Regions from separate parts of the Rhizobium sp. Leaf321 genome, predicted to be linked through region 3. Evidence: riboswitches for the same ligand, from Rfam matches in the RefSeq annotation. Region 3 holds a riboswitch; each other region holds the start of a gene.
What was found. Region 3 has a riboswitch for cobalamin ahead of ASF70_RS21180 (ABC transporter substrate-binding protein). Riboswitches for the same ligand answer to the same signal wherever they lie in the genome.
Positions count from the first base shown of each region.

Region 1: it holds a riboswitch for cobalamin, as region 3 does, so the genes downstream of both, ASF70_RS01745 (DUF1636 family protein) here and ASF70_RS21180 (ABC transporter substrate-binding protein) in region 3, are expected to answer to the same signal.
Region 2: it holds a riboswitch for cobalamin, as region 3 does, so the genes downstream of both, nrdH (glutaredoxin-like protein NrdH) here and ASF70_RS21180 (ABC transporter substrate-binding protein) in region 3, are expected to answer to the same signal.

Region 1 is NZ_LMOF01000003.1:19,822-27,707, forward strand. It holds gene cobD (threonine-phosphate decarboxylase CobD) at 1-486, opposite strand, end outside; gene cbiB (adenosylcobinamide-phosphate synthase CbiB) at 485-1,450, shown strand; gene ASF70_RS01725 (cobyric acid synthase) at 1,434-2,891, opposite strand; gene cobO (cob(I)yrinic acid a,c-diamide adenosyltransferase) at 2,895-3,509, opposite strand; gene ASF70_RS01735 (CbtA family protein) at 3,506-4,249, opposite strand; gene ASF70_RS01740 (CbtB-domain containing protein) at 4,264-4,440, opposite strand; cobalamin riboswitch at 4,477-4,678, opposite strand; cobalamin riboswitch at 4,737-4,963, shown strand; gene ASF70_RS01745 (DUF1636 family protein) at 5,065-5,493, shown strand; gene cobW (cobalamin biosynthesis protein CobW) at 5,490-6,527, shown strand; gene cobN (cobaltochelatase subunit CobN) at 6,549-7,886, shown strand, end outside.
Region 2 is NZ_LMOF01000004.1:38,011-45,896, reverse strand. It holds gene nrdF (class 1b ribonucleoside-diphosphate reductase subunit beta) at 508-1,497, opposite strand; gene nrdE (class 1b ribonucleoside-diphosphate reductase subunit alpha) at 1,514-3,667, opposite strand; gene nrdI (class Ib ribonucleoside-diphosphate reductase assembly flavoprotein NrdI) at 3,637-4,050, opposite strand; gene nrdH (glutaredoxin-like protein NrdH) at 4,061-4,285, opposite strand; cobalamin riboswitch at 4,536-4,758, opposite strand; gene ASF70_RS02815 (pseudoazurin) at 5,021-5,446, opposite strand; gene ASF70_RS02810 (ABC transporter ATP-binding protein) at 5,455-6,216, opposite strand; gene ASF70_RS02805 (iron ABC transporter permease) at 6,213-7,241, opposite strand; gene ASF70_RS02800 (ABC transporter substrate-binding protein) at 7,271-7,886, opposite strand, start outside.
Region 3 is NZ_LMOF01000008.1:842,834-850,719, reverse strand. It holds gene ASF70_RS21185 (iron ABC transporter permease) at 1-972, opposite strand, end outside; gene ASF70_RS21180 (ABC transporter substrate-binding protein) at 1,054-2,061, opposite strand; cobalamin riboswitch at 2,191-2,386, opposite strand; gene ftsZ (cell division protein FtsZ) at 2,680-3,675, shown strand; gene ASF70_RS21170 (FAD-dependent oxidoreductase) at 3,750-6,311, opposite strand; gene ASF70_RS21165 (hypothetical protein) at 6,486-6,890, shown strand; gene ASF70_RS21160 (DUF3597 domain-containing protein) at 6,953-7,429, shown strand; gene ASF70_RS24110 (hypothetical protein) at 7,554-7,886, opposite strand, start outside.

The DNA.
Region 1 (7,886 bases), on a different contig from region 3:
CAGCGCCAGAGTGTCACTCCTCGACACGATCCGGCCGGTCGGATTGTTCGGGTTGACGATGACGGCGAGACTGGCGGTCGCGAGATGGTCGAGATCATCCGTCTCGAGAACCTCAAAGCCCGCCATTGTCGCGGCACGCGCATGTTCCGCATAGGTGGGCGACAGAATGGCAGCCTTTCCGTTCCCTCCGACAAGGCCGGCGATGATTGGCAGCAGGATCTGCGTCCCCGGCCCGGCCACGATATGAGCGGCTGACGGAGCCCTATACGCCGCAGCCGCAAGCGTCTTCAGCCTCTCGAGCGATGAAGGCTCCGGCAGACGCGCAAAAACATTGCCGGGGATCGGCGTATGCGGATAGGAATGCGGGTTGATGCCGGTCGACAGATCGATCCACGGCTCGGGCGCGTGAGGAAACAGCGCGCGCGCCATGGCAAGGTTGCCGCCATGTTGTATCGGACTGCCCAACTCAGAGATCGCCAACGTCATGTTCCTTCTCGCATTCTTCGCCCTGATCACCGAGCGCATCGTCGGCTATCCGGACTGGCTGTTCAAACGCATCGGCCATCCTGTCACCTGGATCGGCGCGCTGATATCGGCACTCGACGGTCGATGGAACCGCGAGGGCGATGATTTCGCCAGCCGCAAACGCATGGGTATTCTCGCCCTCATCGTCCTCATCAGCTGCACCGTCGCCGCCGCGCTGGCGATTGCGGCCGTTCTCATGCTTGTGCCCTTCGGGCCGATCCTTCTCGTTCTTGCCGCAGCCAGCCTGCCCGCCCAGAAAAGCCTCGAAACCCATGTTGAAGCCGTGGCAACCGCGTTGCGCTACAACGGGCTCGACGCCGGACGCAAGGCCGTCTCGATGATTGTCGGCCGCGATCCGGAAAAGCTCGATGACGCCGCGGTGTGCCGTGCCGCGATCGAGAGCCTGGCCGAGAATTTTTCGGACGGCGTTGTCGCCCCTGCCTTCTGGCTCGGCATCGGGGGCCTCGCCGGCGGCGCGGCCTACAAGGCTGCCAATACCGCCGACAGCATGATTGGCCATCGGTCGCCGCGTCATGAAGCATTCGGCTGGGCCGCGGCCCGGTTCGATGACCTGATCAATCTGCCGGCCTCGCGGCTGACGGCAGCGCTGTTCGTCATGGCCGCTGTGTTCGTCAAGGACGCCTCGCCCCGCGATGCCATAAGTGCAATCCGCCGTGACGCCAAGCATCACAGTTCGCCGAACGCCGGCTGGCCGGAAGCGGCGATGGCGGGTGCGCTTGGCATTGCGCTGGCGGGTCCCCGCAGTTACGGCGGCCAGATGATCGAAGCCCGCTATATGGGAGAGGGTAACCGGACCAACCTGAATTTCGACGATATCACCCGCGCCCTCAAGCTTGCCCGCGTGGCGGATGCGCTGCTGATCGGCCTGTTTGGCCTCCTGGCGCTGCTCATCTGGCAATTTTGAGCAGTCCGTCGATATCGAGATGCTGCTCCATATGCGCGGCAAGGCGGTCGAGAATGGCATCGACATTCGCTTCGTAATTCAAGCCCGACACCGTGCCGCCGAGACGCGACAGCCAGGCCGAACGCTGCCGGTCGTCGCAGAACAGCCCGTGCACATAGGTGCCGACCACCCGGCCATCCCTAGACGACGCACCTTCCGCATGGCCGGCAATGCTCGAAAACGGCCGTGAACAGTCGCCTCCAGTGGTATGACCCGTATGCATTTCATAGCCGGCGAAAGATATTCCGTCGGAGCTGACGCCCGTCACCGCCTCCAGCCGCTTCGACACCGACAGCACGGTTTCGACATCGAGAAGCCCCAGCCCTTCCGCCGAACCGGGAGGACCTTCCGATCCCTCCGGATCCGATATCCGTCTGCCGAGCATCTGATACCCGCCGCAGAGGCCGAGAACACGCCCGCCGCGCCTGTGATGAGCTGCGATATCGGTATCGAAGCCGGCCTCCCTAAGCGCCGCCAGATCCGAGATCGTGGCCTTCGAGCCGACCAGAAGCACGAGATCGCAGTCCCCGGGAATGGCCTCGCCGCGGCGAACCCTGATAAGTTCGACCTCCGGCTCCGCTTCCAGTGGATCGAGATCGTCGAAATTGGAAATATGCGGCAGGATCGGCACTGCGATGCGCACCTTTGCACCGGGCTTGCGCGCAAACGACTGGGTCAGGCCGAGCGCATCTTCTGCCGGCAGGAGAGCGGCATCGGCGAAATGCGGCAAGAGGCCGATCGACTGCCAACCGGTAAATGAACCGATCATCCGCATGCCCTCGGCAAACAAGGCCGGATCGCCGCGAAAGCGGTTGACGATAAAGCCGTGGATCATGGCCGCGTCAGAGGCATCGATGACGAGTTTGGTGCCGGCGAGGCTCGCGATCACACCGCCCCGGTCGATATCGCCGATCAGAACCACCGGCACATCGGCAGCGCGGGAAAAACCCATATTGGCGATGTCGTTCTGACGAAGGTTGATTTCGGACGCGCTACCCGCGCCTTCGACCAGAACGAGGTCTGCCCTGGCTTTCAGGATCTCGAAGCTCTCAAGCACCCGCGAAAGCAGCCTCGGCTTCAGAAGCTGGTATTCTGCAGCCTTGGCATTGCCCTCGACCCTGCCCTGCACCACCACCTGGGCCCCGACTTCGCTCTGGGGCTTCAACAGAACCGGGTTCATATGGACGCTGAGCGGCACGCCGGCAGCCCGTGCCTGCAAGGCCTGCGCCCGGCCGATTTCTCCGCCATCGGCGGTGACCGCTGCATTGTTGGACATGTTCTGCGGCTTGAAGGGGAGAACACTTAAGCCACGCAGCGTGAAGACCCGGGCAAGCCCGGCAACGACCAGCGACTTGCCCACATCCGAGCCGGTCCCCTGAAACATGAGAGCGCGAGCCACCACGCGTCAGAACTCGATGCCGGCCTGGGCTTTGACGCCGGCCTTGAAGTGATGCTTGACGAGCGTCATCTCGGTCACCAGATCCGCCGCCTCGATCAGAGCCGGCTTCGCGTTACGTCCGGTGACGACCACGTGCAGATCCTCCCGGCGCGCCTGTAACTGGGCGACGACCTTGTCGAGATCGAGATAATCGTAACGCAGCGCGATATTGAGTTCGTCGAGAATGACGAGGCCGATCGTTTCGTCCGCCATCAGTTCGAGTGCCATCCCCCAGGCCTTCTCGGCAGCGGCGATGTCGCGCTTGAGATCCTGGGTTTCCCAGGTAAAGCCCTCGCCCATCGTGTGCCAGGCAATGCGGTCGCCGAACACAGCAAGCGCCGGCTGCTCGCCGGTCGACCATGCGCCTTTGATGAACTGCACGATGCCGACGCGGCGGTTGTGGCCAAGCGTGCGCAGTGCCAGCCCGAAGGCCGCCGTCGACTTGCCCTTGCCGGAACCGGTATGGACCATGAGGAGACCCTTCTCGACGGTCTTTTCCGCGACTTCGGCATCCTGAACCGCCTTGCGGTTCTCCATTTTGGCGCGGTGGCGCTGCTCGGTGGTCTGATCGATTTCCTTCAACGGACTGCAAGCTCCTTGGACGTGGTCGAAATGTCCTCACCAGCACGAAAACGCTCGCGAATGACGCCGGAAAGCGCTCCGAGAATGGCCCAGAAGACGAGGTTCGTCGCGTAGACGGCATTGACGAACCGCGCATGCAGTTCGATCGGCACCGCGGTTTCATGGGTCGGCGGCAGTGGTGCGCCGATGATGTGCGGAGCAACCAGCAGGACGACCGCCAGAGCCGCAAGAAGGGCGGAACGGGTATAGGCAAGCAGCCCGAGGGCCAGGGCGGTGCAGACTGCCGTCGCGATCCACCAAATCTGCCTCGGTCCGAGTTCGGCGACGGGCATGCCGGGAAGTTCCGGCGGCAGGCCGAGGCCGGGTGCAAGGCTGACGGTGAGGAAGCCGGCAATGCCGAACATCAACCCGCCGCGCCATCCGCCGAACCCGCCGAGTGCTTCGGCGATTGCGATAGCAACCAGCGCAAAACCGATTGCAGAAAGCGCATTGGCCGCAGCCGTGTAGGTAAAGCGCTCGATCCCGTCGGCAGGCGACCATGCCTCTTCGGCATAATCATGCCCGGCAGTATCAGGAGCAGCAGCATGGCTATGCCCTTCGCCGTTGCCGCCGGCGTGTTCATACGTCTCTGCCGCAAGGATAAGCGGCACGACGGAAAAGCTTTGCATCACGGTCATCAGGAGCCCGGACAAAAGCCCTGCGATCACCGCCGTGAGGACGATGTTACGAAACAGCGACATTGGGGAAATTCCTCTTAGTGGCAGGGGAAGGCCAGCGAGTGGCGCGTATCGTGGGCTGCGTTGTGCACGGCCTCGATATGCGAGAAGCCGACAAAACCGACGATGAACAGGCCGAGTATGGCCGTCATGCCAAGAGGAATGATTTTCGATGCGGAAACGCTGGCTGCACCGGCAGCAGAGTTCGTAACCATGGACGTCGTCTTTCTGCCCTCCACCCGAGGGCTTTCACTGTGCCTATCGTCTCCGGCAGGTCTCCTGGCTCGCGGATCGAACGCCTCTGACCCGCCTTCCCGGATTCCTCCAGTGGCATGTTGAGCAGAGACTTTCCGCTTACAGTTGCGGGGGCAGCCGCGGGTTTGACGCCAAGATGTCGTCGCACCGCATTCCCTTCGATGAGCCCTCTCGGGCACCAAAGACAGGGTCACTATAGACGGTTTCCCCAGACGGGCAATCGCCTTTGCGACATTGACACTGCCCTGCGACAAGGCTTAGGTGACTGCGATACGGTCCCTTGCCGGCAACGGTAGGGGCTAAGAGAGAATGCGGTGCGAACCCGGGATCGTCTTTAAGATTCCATGGTTCAATGCCGCGGCTGCCCCCGCAACTGTAAGCGGCGAGCCATCCTGCCACTATGGCCACTGGAGAAATCCGGGAAGGCAGGCGGATGGTGACGACCCGCGAGCCAGGAGACCTGCCGTTCGAAAACGTGCCTTTCCGGGCGGGGTGCTCCGGTAAAGCTTCTTTCACTCTGCAGGATTGGCTTGCCTTCCTGTCGTGCACCCCGATGTTATTGGCTTGGGCGGTAGTGCGACACGATGGTGATTGACGAACGAAAAGACGAGCGCGATGCGTCCGCAGACGGCCTTGCCGGCGAGCCGGATGTGACGATTTTCGTCTGCACCAATTGTCGCGAGGCATCCGACAGCGAAGCGCGCCCGGGCATCGGCCTGATGGCAGCACTTCGCGAGGCAGCTGCCGGCAAGCCGCTTTCGGTTAAACCCGTGACCTGTCTCGCCAACTGCGAGAAAAGCCCAAGTGCTGCCTTCAGACATCGCTCCGGCTGGTCCTATGTCTTTGGTCATCTGTCGCTCGACAATGTCGAGGACATCGTGACCGGCGCGATGATGCTGGCTGATGACGAGCGCGGTTTACTTCCCCTTCGCGGCCGCCCCATGTGCCTTCGCGGCAAGGGCATGACGGCCCGCATTCCCCCATTCCAGCACCACGAGGACCTGCCTTCATGAGCGTTTCATTCGACCGCGTTCCCTGCACCGTGATCACCGGGTTTCTCGGTGCCGGCAAGACAACGCTGATCCGTCACCTGATCGAAAACCTCAAGGGCAAGCGGCTCGCGATCATCGTCAACGAGTTCGGCGATGTCGGCATCGATGGCGACGTGTTGAAGAGCTGCGGCATCGAAAGCTGCCCTGATGACAACATTATCGAACTTGCCAACGGCTGCATCTGCTGCACCGTCGCCGACGACTTCGTTCCGGCGATCGACCAGATCCTGGCCCGCGAGCCCCGCGTCGATCAAATCCTGATCGAAACCTCGGGCCTTGCCCTGCCGAAGCCGCTCGTCCAGGCCTTCCAGTGGCCGGATGTGAAGGCCCGCGTCACCGTCGATGCCGTCATTGCCGTGGTGGATGGTCTGGCGCTCGCCCAAGGCCGCGTTGCCGACGATCACGAGGCACTGGAAGCGCAGCGCAGCCAGGATAGCTCGATCGACCACGACGACCCGGTCGAGGAAGTGTTCGAAGACCAGATCGCCTGCGCCGACATGATCGTACTGACCAAGACGGACCTTCTCGACCAGGCTTCGCTTGCCGCCGCTAAGGGCCGCGTCCAGGCGCATCTGCCGCGCGCGGTCAAGATCGTGCCGGCCGCAAACGGCGCCGTCGATCCGAGCGTGCTGATCGGTCTCGGTCTTGCCGTCGAGGACGATATCGAAAACCGCAAGACGCATCACGATGACCAGCTGGATCACGATCACGACGATTTCGACAGTTTCGTCATAGATATTCCAGCCGTTGCCGATGCGGACGAACTCGCTGCCCGCATTTCCGCCACGGCGGAAGCGGAAAACGTGCTGCGCATCAAGGGTTTTGTCGACGTTGCCAACAAGCCGATGCGCCTTCAGGTGCAGGCGGTCGGTTCACGCGTGAACCACTATTTCGACCGCGCCTGGGGTGCAGGCGAGACCCGACAGAGCCGCCTCGTCGTGATCGGCGAAAAGGGCATGGACCGTGCGGCGATCGAAAAGATGCTGGCGGCATAAGAGGTCTGTAGAAGGAAAAGGATGCATATTCTCGCCACCACTTCGTCGTCGCTTGACGACCTGATCGAGCCGGTCGACCTCAACCAGTCGCCGGCAGATGTGGTGGTGCTGTCTTTTTCCGGCAGCGACTTGAACGGCATTGCAGCGGGTTGGAGCGATGGCAAGGCGAGCCTCTGCCTCACCAATATTTCCGACCTGCGCCATCCGATGTCCGTCGACCTGTGGCTCGAAAAGACCGCTGCCCATGCGCGCTTCATCCTCGTGCGCATTCTAGGCGGCTATGATCGCTGGGCCTATGGCGCCGATCAGCTGTCGCGGCTGGCGAAGCGCAAGAAGATCCCGCTCGCGATGCTGCCGGGGGAATGCAGCATCAGCGACGACCGCCTGGCCGCTGCCTCGACCGTGCCCGATGCGATGCTGATGGACGTTCTCGCCTTCTTCCGCGAAGGCGGCCCGGACAATATGCAGCTTCTGGGGCGCCGCCTGGATGCGCTCGCAAGCGGGGACACGCAAAGCCTGCCGACCGCGACGCCGATGCCGAAGCGCGGCTTCTACAAGCCCGGCCACGGCATCTCGACCGCCGATGAGCTTACTGCTGGTTTCCCGCCCGATGCGCAGCGGCTGCCGATTCTGTTCTATCGCTCCACCTTGCTTGCCAATGATGCAGCACCGATCGACGCGATGTACGAGGCGCTGGCCGCCCGCGGGTTCGCACCGATGCCGATGTTTGTCGGCGGCTTGAAAGATGCCGACACCATCGGCTTTGTCGAACAAGCGATCGCAGAGCTCGATCCGGCGGCCATTCTCACCACGACAGCCTTTGCAAGTGCGACCGACGCCAACGGCGAGACGATTTTCGACCGCTCAGGGATTCCCGTCTTCCAGCTGGTGACTGCAACGACACGGCGCGACGGATGGGTGGAAGGCCGCCGCGGCCTCAACCCTTCCGATCTCGCCATGCATGTCGTGCTGCCGGAACTGGACGGCCGCATTCTTGCCGGCGCGATCTCGTTCAAGGCCGGCGACAAGACGGCCGATCTCATCAACCAGCCCGAACCGGACCGTATCGAACACGTCGCAGACCGGATCGCCGCCTTCCTGGCGATGAAGACCGTGTCCCGGGCCGAGCGAAAGCTCGTGATCCTGATGCCGGATTATCCGAGTGCGCCGGGCCGCACCGGTTATGCCGTCGGTCTCGATGTGCCGCAAAGCGTTCTGACGATCCTCAGCACGCTATTGACAGCCGGCTATTCTATTTCGGATATCCCGCAAACCCCGCGCGCGCTACTGGATCTCCTTGCCGCCAGGACGGCGCAATATCCGCTGGCAACCTACAGCCCTTCAGCTGGCATTGATTCC
Region 2 (7,886 bases), on a different contig from region 3:
AAAACGAGAAGAGATGACTCTGGCCGATGTTTTGACAGATCCGTTCATCCTGGCGCTCGCTAAGGCAGACGGGTGGTCCAGGCACGCTTTCACCGAAGAAATGCATGCCGCGTCTGACGCATTACGGTCGAGAGACCTAGACCGTGCTCGCGTACCCTTTTTCAACACGAAGGTTAACGCAAGCGCGCAGTGCTGCGCTTGGTAGAATAAAGTCGAGCCTAAAGAGCCTCTCGCGCCCCGACAGTGCCGCGGCATTCCCTTTCGTAGCATCGGATGCGTTTAAGCAGCCGGCCCGACGATAACGCGACCAGTTCAACTCGGGGATAGTCGTTGTCGAGCCGCCCGGCCGACTTTCGTAGTCTGGACAGATCCTCTCCTGAGATCGCCGAGCAGAACCGGTCTTAGGTTAGAGGCTATGCTCTTCTCTGACGCCTTGAACGGGGTCGAACTGACGACCCCTTGCCGCTGTTGGAACGTACGACGAAACCCTACGGGCGGAACAATAGGTTAGAAGTCCCAGTCGTCATCTTCTGTAGAGACCGCCTTTCCGATGACGTAGGAAGACCCCGAGCCGGAGAAGAAATCATGGTTCTCGTCGGCATTTGGCGAAAGAGCAGACAGGATCGCCGGATTGACCTTGCAGGCCTCGGCCGGAAACAGCGCCTCATAGCCCAGGTTCATCAGCGCCTTGTTGCCGTTGTAGTGAAGGAACTTCTTGACGTCTTCCGTCAGACCCACCTCGTCGTAGAGAGCTTCCGTGTACTTTGCCTCGTTGTCGTACAGCTCGAGAAGGAGATCGAAAGCAAAGTCTTTAATGCCCTGCCGTTTCGTTTCGGTCAGGCGCTCGACGGCGCGCTGGAACTTGTAGCCGATATAGTAGCCGTGGACAGCCTCGTCGCGGATGATCAGCCGGATCATGTCAGCGGTGTTGGTGAGCTTCGCCCGGCTAGACCAGTACATTGGCAGGTAGAAGCCGGAGTAGAACAGGAAGCTCTCAAGAAAGACCGAGGCCACCTTCTTCTTCAGCGGATCGCCCGAGACATATTGCTCCATGATCAGCGCCGATTTTCGCTGTAGGAATTCGTTCTCCTCCGACCAGCGGTAGGCATCGTCGACATCAGGTGTCGAGCACAGCGTCGAGAAGATCGACGAATAGGAGCGTGCATGTACTGCCTCCATGAACGAGATGTTCGACAGAACGGCTTCCTCGTGCTGGGTTGCAGCATCTTCCATCAGTCGCACAGAGCCCACACCATTCTGGATGGTGTCAAGAAGCGTTAGACCCGTGAAGACGCGGATGGTGAGTTTCTGCTCTTCGGGCTTCAGCGTCGCCCAGGACGGGATGTCGTTCGACAACGGCACTTTTTCCGGCAGCCAGAAGTTCCCCGTCAGCCGGTTCCAGACGTCGAGGTCCTTGTCATCCTCGATGCGGTTCCAATTGATGGCGCGGACACGGTTCGAAGGCTGCGAGACTTTTGCTTTGACTTGGATATTCATGTTCGTTTCCCCCGGATCACAGTGCGCATGAAACGCAGCCCTGCACTTCCGTGCCGGACAGCGCCATCTGGCGAAGGCGGATGTAGTAGATGGTCTTGATGCCCTTCTTCCAGGCGTAGATTTGCGCCCGGTTGATATCGCGGGTCGTTGCCGTGTCACGGAAAAACAGGGTCAGCGATAGACCCTGATCGACATGCTGGGTGGCGGCCGCATAGGTGTCGATGATCTTCTCCGGGCCGATCTCGTAGGCGTCCTCGTAATAATCGAGGTTGTCGTTGGTCATGAAGGCGGCCGGATAATAGACGCGGCCGATCTTTCCTTCCTTACGGATTTCGATCTTCGACACGATCGGGTGAATCGAGGACGTCGAGTGGTTGATGTATGAGATCGAGCCTGTCGGCGGCACGGCCTGCAGATTCTGGTTATAGAGCCCGCCTTCCATGACGGCTGCCTTCAGTTCCCGCCAGTTTTGTTGAGTCGGGATATCAATGCCCGCCTTCTCGAAGATGGCTCTCACCTTTTCCGTCGCCGGCAGCCATTCGGTTTCCGTGTACTTTTCGAAGTATTCGCCGGATGCGTATTTCGAGTTCTCGAAGCCCTTGAAGCTGACGCCCTTTTCCATTGCAAGACGATTGGAGGCGCGCACCGCGTGATAGGTCACGGTGTAGAAGTAGATATTGGTAAAATCGATGCCTTCTTCCGATCCGTAGAAAATGCGCTCGCGGGCGAGATAGCCATGCAGGTTCATCTGGCCAAGGCCGATTGCATGACTGTCGTCATTGCCCTTTTCGACGGATGGAACCGACGATATGTGGCTCATCTCGGAAACGGCCGTCAGCGCCCGGATCGAGGTCTCGATCGTCTTGCCGAAATCGGCGCTGTCCATCGCGGCCGCGATATTCAGCGAGCCGAGATTGCAGGAGATGTCCTTGCCCATCCTGGCGTAGGACAGGTCGGCATTAAATTCGCTGGCTTCGCTGACCTGCAGGATTTCCGAGCAGAGGTTGCTCATGGATATGCGGCCGGCGATCGGGTTGGCACGGTTCACCGTGTCCTCGAACATGATGTAGGGATAACCGCTCTCGAACTGGATTTCGGCGATGACCTGGAAAAAGTCGCGGGCCTTAATCTTCTTCTTCTTGATGCGGCTGTCGGCGACCATCTCGCGGTACTTTTCCGTCACGGAGATTTCCGTGAAGGCAACACCGTATACGCGCTCCACATCATGCGGCGAGAACAGGTACATGTCCTCGTTATTCTTGGCGAGTTCGAAGGTGATGTCGGGGATGACGACGCCAAGCGACAGGGTCTTGATCCTGATCTTCTCGTCGGCATTCTCGCGCTTGGTGTCGAGGAAGCGCATGATGTCTGGATGGTGCGCATTGAGATAGACCGCACCGGCCCCCTGCCGCGCGCCAAGCTGGTTGGCATAGGAGAAGGAGTCTTCGAGAAGCTTCATCACCGGGATGACGCCGGAGGACTGGTTCTCGATCTGTTTGATCGGTGCGCCCATTTCGCGCAGGTTGGTCAGCGAGAGCGCCACGCCGCCGCCGCGCTTGGAAAGCTGGAGCGCCGAATTGATCGATCGGCCGATGCTTTCCATATTGTCCTCGATGCGCAACAGAAAGCACGAGACCAGTTCGCCACGCTGCTTCTTGCCCGCATTGAGAAAGGTTGGCGTTGCCGGCTGGAAACGGCCGGAAATGATCTCGTCGACAAGGTCACGGGCAATCTGCTCGTTTCCGCGCGCCAAGGCGAGCGCCACCATGCAGACCCGGTCCTCGTAGCGCTCCAGATAGCGTTTACCGTCGAAGGTCTTCAGTGTGTAGCTGGTGTAGTATTTGAAAGCACCGAGGAAGGTCGGGAAGCGGAATTTCTTGTCATAGGCGTGGTCGAAGAGATCGCGAACGAAATTGAAGGCATACTGGTCCAGCACCTCCTGTTCGTAGTAGCCTTCGACCACCAGATAAACGAGCTTTTCGCGCAGGTTATGGAAGAACACCGTGTTCTGGTTGACGTGCTGCAGAAAATACTGCTTGGCGGCCAGCCGGTCCATGTCGAGCTGGATTTTGCCAGCCTCGTCGTAGAGGTTCAGCATCGCGTTGAGGGCATGAAAATCCAGTTCGGATTCCGATGTCTTCAAAGGCTTCTCGAAGGTCGTCGCGTCCAAAATCGTTCCAATCCATGAGTGACATTGGCGACGTCTTCCTCTGTGCCGAGAAGCTCGAACCTGTAGAGGTAAGGCACCTGGCATTTCTTCGAGACGATGTCGCCGGCGAGCCCGAAGGTCGCGCCGAAATTGCTGTTGCCCGCAGCGATCACGCCACGGATGTTTGATCGATTTTCCGCATCGTTCAGGAAGCGGATCACCTGTTTCGGAACAGCTCCCTTGCCACCTTCGCCGCTGTAGGTCGGCAGGATCAGAACGTAGGGTGCCTGGACATGGAGGCTGTCGGACGGACTGATCGGGATGCGCCGGGCGGCGATCCCGAGCTTGGCGATGAAACGGAGGGTGTTTTCCGAACGGCTGGAAAAATAGACGATCTCACCCATCGCCACGTTCTCAAACCGCGAGCGTGCTGATCATGTCCGGACGAAAACCGGCCCAATGGGTTTCTCCGGCAATGACGACCGGCACCTGACGATAGCCAAGCCCTTGGACCAGTTCATAGGCATCTGCATCAACTGAAACATCGACGATCTGGTAGGAAATTCCCTGGCGGTCGAGAGCGCGGGTGGTGGCTGTGCACTGGACGCAGGCAGGCTTGCTGTAGACAGTGACGGGCATGGTGATCCTCGTATGATTTTGAAAAGACGCGCGACATCGACCGGACATCCGCCGATGCCCGCGCGACAAATCTGAAAAATGAATGACAGCCGCGATCAGCGGCCGGGCGTCAAAGCCCGCTACTCACGCGTATATCGAACTGAACAATGCGACATGGCTTCACCCCGAAGTTGATCGACAGGGATCAGGGGGAAGCGGCGCGCGCGGTCACATCCCGCACGTTACCCGCGACCTTCCGGACACCCCGCCCGTGGACGTTTTCGTTTGAGGCAGGTCTCCTGGCTCGCGGGTCGTCACATCCATCTCGCCTTCCCGAAGCCTTCCGGCCTCAGTGGCATTAATCGAGCGGATGCTCGTCGCTTACAGTTGCGGGGGCAGCTTCGGCATTGATCTGTCCGTCATGGACGTCACTCACCGTATTCCCGTCTTAGCTTCCGACTCGCATCGAAAGAACCTCTAACACTAGATATAGTATCTGACGTGAATTTTCCGTCAACGGCTATGACGGGTTTTCAACCGTTCGTTCGAAACCTGGACGAATTTATACTTGGCACTACGGTCTTCCCGCACGCGTGGCGAACGGATCAAAGACTAAAGAACTTATCACGTTGAGGTTGCAACGACGGATGCAGCATCCTGAAGCTACATCTTCGAGCAAGATGCCTTGATGGGTGCGTCACCAGTAGCGACGCCTTGATATGATGCGAACCAAACACTGTTAGTCGACTCAAAGGCTTATTGGCTCCGTTCGACTATCTGCCCGATGCGCTTTATCGCGCCGGGTCGCAGACCGTCGGGTATTTTCATCTCGGAAACTGTTAGATCCCCAACGCGGACGAGCATCACCATCCCCATGTCATAGTGCGGGGTGCACTTGATTCCGTAAAAGCCTAACTCCGTGAACGTGATTTCAATCTCCTCGTTGATCTTGCCTTTAAACGGCAACGCTCCCTGAGGAAGGAAGCCATCGATTGTCGCCGCATTGTGCCCACGCTGGCTCGCCAGGAACTTCACCTTGTCTCCTGGCTTCAGCGACAGGAAATCCGGCTCGAACGCCATGCCTCCGGTCTCGTTTCCATTTAGCATTCTCACCACGAAGGTTTCTGCCTGGGCAGCCAAAGGCAGCAAGCTCAAAACGGCGGCAAGAAAGATCGGTCGCATCGGGCACCTCATTGGATCGGTTGAAACCGGATAAAACTGGAGCCATCCGTGTCGGTGAGGAAACGGGCGCTCACGCCAAACACGTCCCGGATCAGATCGAGCGTTAGTACCTCTGAAGGCGATCCAATAGTCAGGAGGCGCCCCTTGGACATGACTCCGACGCGGTCACATGCCATCGCCTGATTAAGATCGTGAAGGGCGATCACCGACGTGACGGCCAGAGCCTTCACCAGGCGAAGGATGGAGATCTGATGCTGGATGTCGAGATGGTTGGTGGGCTCGTCGAGCAGCAGGATTTCTGGCTGTTGTGCAAGGGCCCGGGCGATGTGGACTCTCTGCCTCTCCCCGCCTGACAGCGTGTGCCAAGACCGCTTCTCCATACCCGCCATATCCACTCGAACCAGCGACTGCGCAACAATGCAGTCATCCTTTTCAGACCAAGGCTGCAGAGCAGACAGCCATGCGGTTCGGCCGAGCTCGACTGCATCGCGAACCGTCAGGCGTTCCGATGTGTCGCTCTGCTGTTCGACAAAGGCCAATGTCTGACCAATCTCGCGACGATTCATACGTCCCATCGGGTTTCCATTGATATGCACCTCGCCCGATGATGGGGAGAGGATTCCTGCTAGGAGCTTCAGTAGCGTCGACTTGCCAGACCCGTTTGGCCCGATCAGCCCCAGCGTTTCACCTTTGCGGACCTGGAATGATACGGACTCGACGATCCTTACGGCGCGCACCTGCCATCCGAGATCTTGAGCTTCCAGTATCATCGGGTACGCCTTCCACGAATGAGGATGAGCGCGAAGCCGGGGGCCCCGACGAGTGCGGTGATAACACCGATTGGCAAGACCTGGTTTGGAACAAGAATGCGAGATCCAATATCGGCGAGAACGAGGAATACGCCGCCCATGAGAGCTGCGACAGGCAGAAGCTGCGCATGCCGCGGCCCGACTAGGAAACGGGCGGCATGCGGGATGACAATGCCTACAAATCCGATCGATCCGACGATGCTGACCATCACAGCCGTCATCATCGCTGCTGCGCCGATCACGATAGCCTGAACCTTGCGAACCGGCACACCCAGGGATGCCGCTGAGTCAGCTCCGAACGTGAACGCATCTAGTTCCCGCCTGTGCCAGATACAAACGCATATCCCGATAGTGGCAATCGGGACTGCCAGCATCACATCGTCCCAACGAACACCGCTGAGATTTCCCATCAGCCAGAACATGACACCCCGAACCTGCTCAGCATTGGCGGATCGTGTAATGATGAAGGACGTCAGAGCATTGAAGAGCTGAGAGCCGGCGATGCCTGAAAGAATGATTAGCCCCGTCGCCTGAATGCCAACACCGCCGCCGGCCGCTCTCGCCAGCATCACAACCAGTACGAAAGAGACGAGCGAACCCGCAAATGCACCTAGCGAGAGTGACAGAAGCCCGCCACCGAGGCCGAGAATGAGCACAGTGACCGCTCCAGTCGAAGCGCCAGCCGAGATGCCTAGAATGTAGGGATCTGCCAGAGCGTTACGGAGCATCGCCTGAAGGACGACACCGGATATGGACAACGACGCCCCGCAGAATGCAGCGACGATTGCGCGCGTCAGTCGGTAGTTCCAGATAATCCCTGCATCGATAGGATCGAGGGCGTAAGACGCACCCAGCATCTTGTTGGCCAATGTCTGGCCAACAAGATGAAGAGGCATGGACGTTTCCCCGACGGTAACACCGAGCGCGATAGCTGCAATGATCAGTAAAATCGATGCAGAGACATAACCGACCCTGCGATAGGTAATCCGCCTCGCCTGTTCGATCGCGATATCGCTCACTGCTTGGCCTTGATGTCTTCCAGGGCAGCAGCAAGCGTCTCGATCCCCGTCGGTATGCGAATGCCAGCGTGCACGGCATGCGCATCTACCACGACGATACGGCCTTCCTTTACCGCCTTCATTCCACGCGTGACTGGGTCACTTTTTAGGTAATCCAGCTTGATCTGGAAATCGTCAGCCGGATAGCGGCGACGCTCCATTCGCGCAATGACGATAACGTCGGGATTGGCCTTGGCGATCGTTTCCCATCCTACAGACGGATATTCCTCGTCGCTCTCGATCACGTTGCGAACACCCAGCGTGTTCATGATGAAGCCGGGAATGCCCTTTCGGCCTGCGACGAAAGGATCGAGGTCTATATCAGCGCTGGAGAACCAGAACACTGCGGACACGTCCTTAAGGTCAAGAGCTTTTGCCTTTTCAGCGGCAGCATCGACCCGGGCACGCAGCTTCTTTGTCAGCTCGTCGCCCTTGTCCTGGACGTCGAAGATCATCGAAAGTTCGTCGACAGCGTGGTAGACCGTGTCGATCGAGAACGGTGTCTTCCGGGCGCCATCGCCACCTGCCAGGTTGTCCTTCCCGATGCAATCGGCCGGCATGGCATAAACATTG
Region 3 (7,886 bases):
CGTCACCACCCCGATCGGCAGGATCTGCGGTGCGATGACGATGCGCGAGACGATATCGGCGAGCACCATGAACAACGCACCGATCAGCGCACAGGCAGGCAGAAGCCGGATATGGCCGGGACCGACGATAAACCGGGCCGCATGCGGAATGACAAGCCCGACAAAGCCGATCGCCCCCACCATGCTGACGATCGTCGCTGTCATCAGCGCCGTGACGAGCAGCAGCACCACGCGGACCCGTCGGACCGCGATGCCGAGCGACCGCGCCGCATCCTCGCCGAAGGTAAACGCATCGAGCGCCCGCGCATGCCAGATGCAGACGATGAGCCCGATGGTCACGACCGATGCGGCAAGCGTCACCTCCGGCCAGCGGACTCCTGCCAAGCTGCCGAGCAGCCAGAACATCACGCTGCGCGCCTGTTCGGCATTGGCAGACGTCGAGACGATGTAGGAGGTGAGCGCATTGAACAATTGCGAGGCGGCAACGCCGGCCAGAATGGTCCGGTCCGCCGTCTGGCGTCCGCTCGACAGCATCACCACGAAGACAAAGGCGATCAGCGCGCCGGCAAAGGCCCCGGCGGAAAGCGAGATCGCGCCCGCGCCAAAGCCGAGCAGCATGACGCTGACCGCACCGGTCGATGCTCCCGCCGAAATGCCGAGAACGTAGGGTTCGGCAAGCGAGTTCCTCAGCAAAGACTGCAGGATCGCCCCCGACAGCGCCAGCCCAGCGCCGCAAAATGCCGCGACCAGTGAGCGCGACAGGCGGTAATCCCATATCACCGCTTCCTGGATGCGCGGCAAGGCCACGGCCGTAAAGCCGAGCCGGTTCGTCACCGCCGCAATCGTCGTCCCCATGGGAATGGTCATCTCACCGATCGCCACACCGGCGACGATGGCGACGAGAAGCGCCGATAGCACCAGGAACACGCCTGCGGCACCCAGCGCCCAGCGTCCGATACGGGATCGCGTCACTTGGGGCGCCTGGGCAGGTCGGGCAAATTCGCCTCATCGACGATGGCGGAAACAGGGAAAGACATCATCTCCCGCCGCACCCTAGTTCGCAAGTCCGAAGGACTGGATGCCCCGGGCGAGTGTCTCGATGCCCTCGATCGTGCGGATGGTCGGGTTCATCGACTGGGCGTCCATCATCACGAAACGCTTCTTTCTCACCGCATCCAGCTGGCTGACGACGGGATCGGTTTCGAGGAACTTGATCTTCACCGCCGGATCGTCAGCGGCATAGCGGCGACGGTCCATGGTGGCGACGACGATGACGGACGGGTTGGCCTCAGCAATCGTTTCCCAGCCCACCAGCGGCCATTCTTCTTCCGTCGTCACTACATTGCGAGCGCCGATCGTTTGAAGGATGTAGGCCGGCGCGCTGTTCTTGCCGGCGATAAAGGCGTCGCCCTTGGTTTCCTTGCTGGAGTACCAGAAGACGATTGGCAGGTTCTTGATCTCCGCGCCCTTGATCGATGCGACGGCTGCGGCTTCGCGCTGTTTCAGGTCTGCGATCAGAGCGGTGCCCTTGTCCTCGACATCGAAGATCTTCGAGAGCTCTGAAATCTCGCGGTAGATCAGGTCCATCTTGAACAGTTCGTTGCGAACGCCATCGCCGCCGTCGGCATTGGTCTTCGCGACGCAATCGGCGGGCGAGACATAGGTGTTGATGCCGAGATCGGAAAACTGCTCGCGCTTGCCGACCGATCCCATCGGCCCGACATGCCACTCGAACTCGGCAGCGACCAGATCTGGTTCGAGACTGACGACCGATTCAAAGCTCGGGTCGTTGTCAGCAAGCCGTTTGATCTTCGCATCAACTCCGGCATAGGGCGCAAGCACCGGCCCGACCCAGACCGCGGTGCCCGCCACCTTGTCGGCCAACCCGAGCGAATAAAGCACTTCGGTCATGCCCTGACCGATCGAGACGATCTTCTCGGGCGCCTTGTCGAACGTGACGGGGCGACCGCAATTCTCGATCGTCAGCGGGTAGCTGCTCGGTGCTGCAAACGCCAATGTGGGAAGTGCCGCAACTAAGGCGGCGATAAGCCCTGATTTCATGTCCTGTCCTTTAATGATCGGAAAAAAGGGCAGGACGACCTGAAGCCGCATCGCGGCTCGACGTCGACATGGCGCACGAGCGCATTGCTTGCGTCATAATCATCTCCCTGCCGGAACCCCTCGTCCGGTGTTGGTTGTCCATGCCACGGCAGGTCTCCTGACTTGCGGCTCGAACGCCTTCCATCGCCTTCCCGATCGGATGATCAGTGGTATCGATGGCTGGCTCGCCGCTTACAGTTGCGAGGGCAGTCGCGGACTTGGCCCGAAAGCCTCACCGCATTCCCTTTTCATCTGCGATTGCAGAACCGTAGCGCCCCAACTGATAGGGAACACGCCGGTGCTTGTCCAGAGCGATCCCCGCGCGATCTCTGCCGTTGCCGAGCGTAATAGTATAACATACCAATTTACGCAACGGTCTATTTTGGATTGGTCGCGACCTTCGTGAGGCGCTCAATTCAGGGATGCTGTAGATTAAATTGCGATGACATCGCCCTCACCCTACTCCTGCCTCTTTGGCCTGACAGCGCTCTGGTCTATGACCGTGCGGACAGATAGCCTGCGGGGCGATTCGCCGTCCTTCTGGTATGGGACGACCGGAAGGAGCTGAAGGAGACGAAGATGACGGATATTAAGAGCGGCTTGACCGAATTGAAACCGCAGATAACCGTGATCGGTGTCGGAGGCGGTGGCGGTAACGCGATCAACAACATGATCACGGAAAATCTCCACGGCGTGGAATTCATCGCCGCCAATACGGATGCCCAGGTTCTGGCGACATCCAAGGCGTCGCGCCGCATACAGCTGGGTGCGCAGGTGACCGAAGGTCTCGGTGCTGGCTCGCTGCCGGATATCGGCCGCGCGGCCGCCGAAGAATCGATCGACGAGATCATGGATCATCTCGCTGGCTCGCACATGTGCTTCGTCACCGCCGGCATGGGCGGCGGAACCGGAACGGGCGCAGCCCCCGCGATTGCACGCGCGGCACGCTCTGCCGGCATCCTGACGGTTGCGGTTGTCACCAAGCCCTTTTCGTTCGAAGGGCATCGCCGCATGAAGACGGCAAACGAAGGCATCGAGGCCCTGCGTGAGGCCGCCGACACCGTCATCGTCATTCCGAACCAGAACCTGTTCCGCATTGCCGACGCCAAGACCAGCTTTGCCGACGCGTTTATGATCGCGGACCGCGTGCTGTTTTCCGGCGTCAGCTGCATCACCGACCTGATCGTCAAGGAAGGCCTGATCAACCTCGACTTCGCCGACGTGAAATCGGTGATGAAGGGCATGGGTCGTGCGATGATGGGAACCGGCGAAGCCTCCGGCGATGGCCGCGCGCTGATCGCTGCCGAAGCCGCTATCGCCAATCCGCTGCTCGACGACATCTCGATGAAGGGCGCCAAGGGCGTGCTCATCTCGATCTCAGGCGGTACCGACATGACACTGTTCGAAGTCGATGAAGCTGCGAGCCGCATCCGTGACGAAGTCGAAGCCGAGGCCGACATCGTCGTCGGCGCGATCTTCGACAAGAACCTCGACGGCAAGTTCCGCGTGTCGGTCGTCGCAACTGGCCTCAACGGCAACCAGCAGGGGTCTTCATCCCCGACTGCGCAGTACTAAGACCAGTCTCAGCAAATAAAAAAACGCTCCGTGGACATCCGCGGAGCGTTTTTTGTTTGTCGGATCCGAAGAAATCAGCTTCTCGGCTTGAGGTTCTCAGGATCGTAGAGCGGCTTGTAACCAACCGCTGCGACTTCCACCGGGAACGCCTCGTTGAAATAATCCACCGTCAGTTTCCGGCCGACCTGGCAATGCGACCAAGGCAGATAGGCGAGCGCGATATTCTTGCCGATGGTCGGGCCGTAGGCGATCGAGGTCGTATAGGAACGCCGTCCAAGGTCGTCGATTAGAACCTCGCCCGTGTCAGGATCCATCACCGGCAGCGAGCCGACCGGATAGCGGGCGACACCGGACGCATCGACATTGTCGGTCATCAAGAGCGTGCAGAGCATCGCCGGCTGATGGTCGCGGGCCTTGTATTCGAGATGCTTCGCCTTGCCGCAAAAATCGGCTTCCTTGACCTTTGGACGGGCAAGATCCGCTTCGATCAGGTTGTACTGGGTCAGGAGATCGCCGTTCTGCAGGCGCAGGCTCTTTTCCATGCGGCGTGAGTTGGCATAGGTCTCGACGCCAAAGGCCATCACGCCGGTGGCGCGCAGCGCGTCCCAGACGGCAACGCCGTCTTCGTATTTCATATGCAGTTCCCAGCCCTGCTCGCCCACATAGGAGATGCGGAACGCCGTGACATGCTTGCCGGCGATCTCGATAGGCTTGATCGCGGCGAAGGCGAAGTTCTCGACATTAAGACCATTGGGGTCGGCCACGACCTTCTTCAGCGTCTCGCGCGCGTTCGGGCCCCAGATGCCGATGGTGATGTACTTTTCCGAGACATCGGTAATCGTGACGTCGAGCCCGCGATCCTGCGCGACACGCTTCATGTAGAGCAGGTCACGCGGCCCTGCATCCGCGCCGTTGACGAGACGGCCGCGGTCAGCCAGACGGAAGACGGTGAAATCTGCCCGCACCATGCCCTCGTCGTCGAGGAAGTGGGTGTAGATACCCTTGCCGATATTGCCGTCGCCACCGATCTTGGCCGCACACAGCCATTCGAGCAGCTCGACATGGTCGGGCCCCTCGATATCGACCATGTGGAAATGCGACAGGTTGACGATGCCGCAATCCTCGCTCATCGCCAGATGCTCGGCATTCGACACGCGCCAGAAGTGGCGGCTGTCCCACTCGTTTTCGCGCTTCGGCACCCGGTCGCCGTATTTCTCCAGCAGATGCTCGTTGGCCGCGTAGCCGTGGGCACGCTCCCAGCCGCCGAGTTCCATGAAGTAACCGCCGAGTTCCTGTTCGCGGTCGTGGAACGGCGAACGCTTGGCGCCGCGGCCCGTCGCATAGGGTTCGCGCGGATGAACGGCCGGGAAATAGATCTTTTGGGCCGCCTCAAAGGTGCGCCCCTCGATGAACTCTTCCGTCAGCTGATGCGGATAGAAGCGCGCGTAATCAATCGAGTTGTGGTCGATCTCGGTGCGGCCGTCGGTCATCCAGTCGGCGATCAGCTTGCCATAGGCCGGGCCGTCCTTGACCCATATGGCAACGCAGTACCAGAGCCCGCGCACCTTCTGGCTTTCGCCGCAGGAGGCACCGCCGCCGGCCGACACCTGCAAGAGGCCGTTGAACGAATGCCCTTCGTTATAGCCGAGTTCGCCGAGGATCGGCGTCAGCTCGATCGCCTTTTCCAGCGGCTCGATGATCTGTTCCATGTCGAGATCGCGCTGCGACGGCGACAGCCGCGCTTCGTGCTTTTCAAGAATGTCGCGGGGATGACAGAGGCGCGGATGGGTGGTCTCGTAGTAACCCCACTCGATCTGACCACCCTCGGTCGTCTTCGGATCGCCGGTGTCGCGCATATAGGCCGAATTGCCCTGGTCGCGCAAAAGCGGATAGCCGATTTCCTTGCCGGTGCCTTCGAACTCGTTATAGGGCCCGAAAAAGGTCAGCGGATGATCGACCGGCATGACCGGCAGATCCTCGCCCGCCATTTCGGCAATCAGCCGGCCCCATATGCCGGCGCAGACGACGACATGGTCGGCCATGATCGTGCCGCGGTGGGTGACGACGCCCTTGATGCGGCCGCCCTCGATAATCAGAGACTGCGCCGCCGTATTGCCGAATACCTTGAGCTTTCCGGCTTTTTCGGCGGCGTCCACCAGCTTGCCGGCGACTGTCTGCGAGCGCGGAATGACGAGACCGGCATCTGGATCAAACAGACCGCCCTGCACCTGATCTTCCTCGATCAGCGGGAACATCGCCTTGATCTCGGACGGCGAGACGTAATGCGCCCGGGTGCCGAAGGCCTTGGCAGAGGTCAGCTTGCGCTTGATCTCTTCCATCCAGGCATCGTCGCCGGTGCGCGCGACTTCGAGACCGCCGATGCGGGCGTAGTGCCCCATCTTCTCGTAGAAATCCACCGAATACTGGGTGGTCCAGACCGACAGGTAGTCATGGCTGGTCGTGTAGCAGAAGTCCGAGGCATGCGCGGTCGACCCGATATCGGTCGGGACCCCAGACTTGTCGATGCCGACGATATCGTCCCAGCCGCGCTCGACGAGGTGGTGGGCGATGGACGCACCGACGATGCCACCGAGCCCGATGATGACGACCTTAGCCTTTTGCGGAAATTCTGCCATTGCATGCCCCAACCGAGTGAAGCCGCGATACTAGAGGGACAGACGCGACAGGTCACCTCAGATTACGACATCAAAAACTGTTGCAGCGCCACGCACGCCCGCAGAGGTATATGAGGAACTTCTTGGCCCCTTCTCCTGTTTAGCACTCGATAAAATGGTAACAGGGGCAATCACATGAAATTCAGAGCATTGAAGGCGGTGACCGCTGTCGGTCTTGCCTGCCTGATGCTGGCGGGCTGCGTCAGTGAAGGCGGCACCTACACCGAGTACCGTTCGTCCGATCGCTACGACCGGTTCAACCGTTACGACGGTTCGAACTACCGTTACCGTCATCACCGCGACCGCGATCGCCACCACGGCCGTCACGACGGCCGCCGGCCCGACCGTGACAGCGATCGCCCGCATCGGGACTGGAACCGCGGCGACCGCCCGGAGCGCCCGGAGCGCCCCGGCTACATCCGCGACGGCCGCAATGATCGGGGTGGTCGCGATGGCCGTGACCGTTCCAGCGGTCGTGGCGGACCGGATCGTTCAGACCGCGGCTCACGCGGCGATCGCGTCGTCGTCCCGCAGAGCTAAAGTGATCCGTCATCGACGTGATCTCGTACCATGTATGGCATAAACCAACGGAGGAACTATCCATGAGCATATTCAGCAAGATCAAGGACGCCATCTTCGGCCATCCTGCAGCAGCAGCACCGGCTTCGCCAACAGGCGCCGAGCCGACACCGACGTCCATGGCAACGCCAGAACCTGCTGCGACGACGGCCCCGCCGGTCGGCGGAACAGCCCAGGCTGCTCCGAAGACTGCAGGCGCACCGCCAGTCGCAACTCCAGGCTCGACCTCTGCCACGATGCAGACCGTCGATATCGCACCGGTCCTCGACGCAGCCGTCAAGAAGAGCGGCCAGAAGCTCGACTGGAAGCATTCGATCGTCGACCTGATGAAGGCCCTCGGCATGGACGCAAGCCTTTCGGAGCGCAAGGAACTGGCCGACGAACTCGGCTACACCGGCGACCAGAGCGATTCCGCCACGATGAACATGTGGCTGCACAAGGCGCTGCTGAAGAAGCTGTCCGAAAACGGCGGCAAGGTGCCTGCCGAACTTCTCGACTAATGGTTTCGGGCGCTCCACTGCGGGCGCCCGAACTTCTATCTCATGAAAACTGCTTGCGATTCCCGTCATCCGGACGGTTGAGACATGACGAAGGCCCGGCTGAGACCGGCTTCCGCGTCATGTCTCAGTAGGCGAGAGACGTACTCCAGAGAAAAATGTCCTGCTGGTCGGTATTCGTCAGTCGATCGGCATCAGTCTCCTCGACCTTCTGCGTCTCGAGCCGTGGCAATGCCGCGGCTTCTTCTTTTCGGTCACCGGCCAACTGCCTTGTCGATCCGAACAGATCGATCCCAAATATCGAAAAGCCGCCACCAATCATCACGCTCTCCATTCCTTCCCGATCTTTGATGTGTAATGTCGCGTCAGAGGGAGTCGTGAACAATATTGCCTGCGAGAACCCTGGACTAAATTTTGCCGCGCGAAGGGATAAACGTGCTCCGTTTCCGATGCCTAGGAA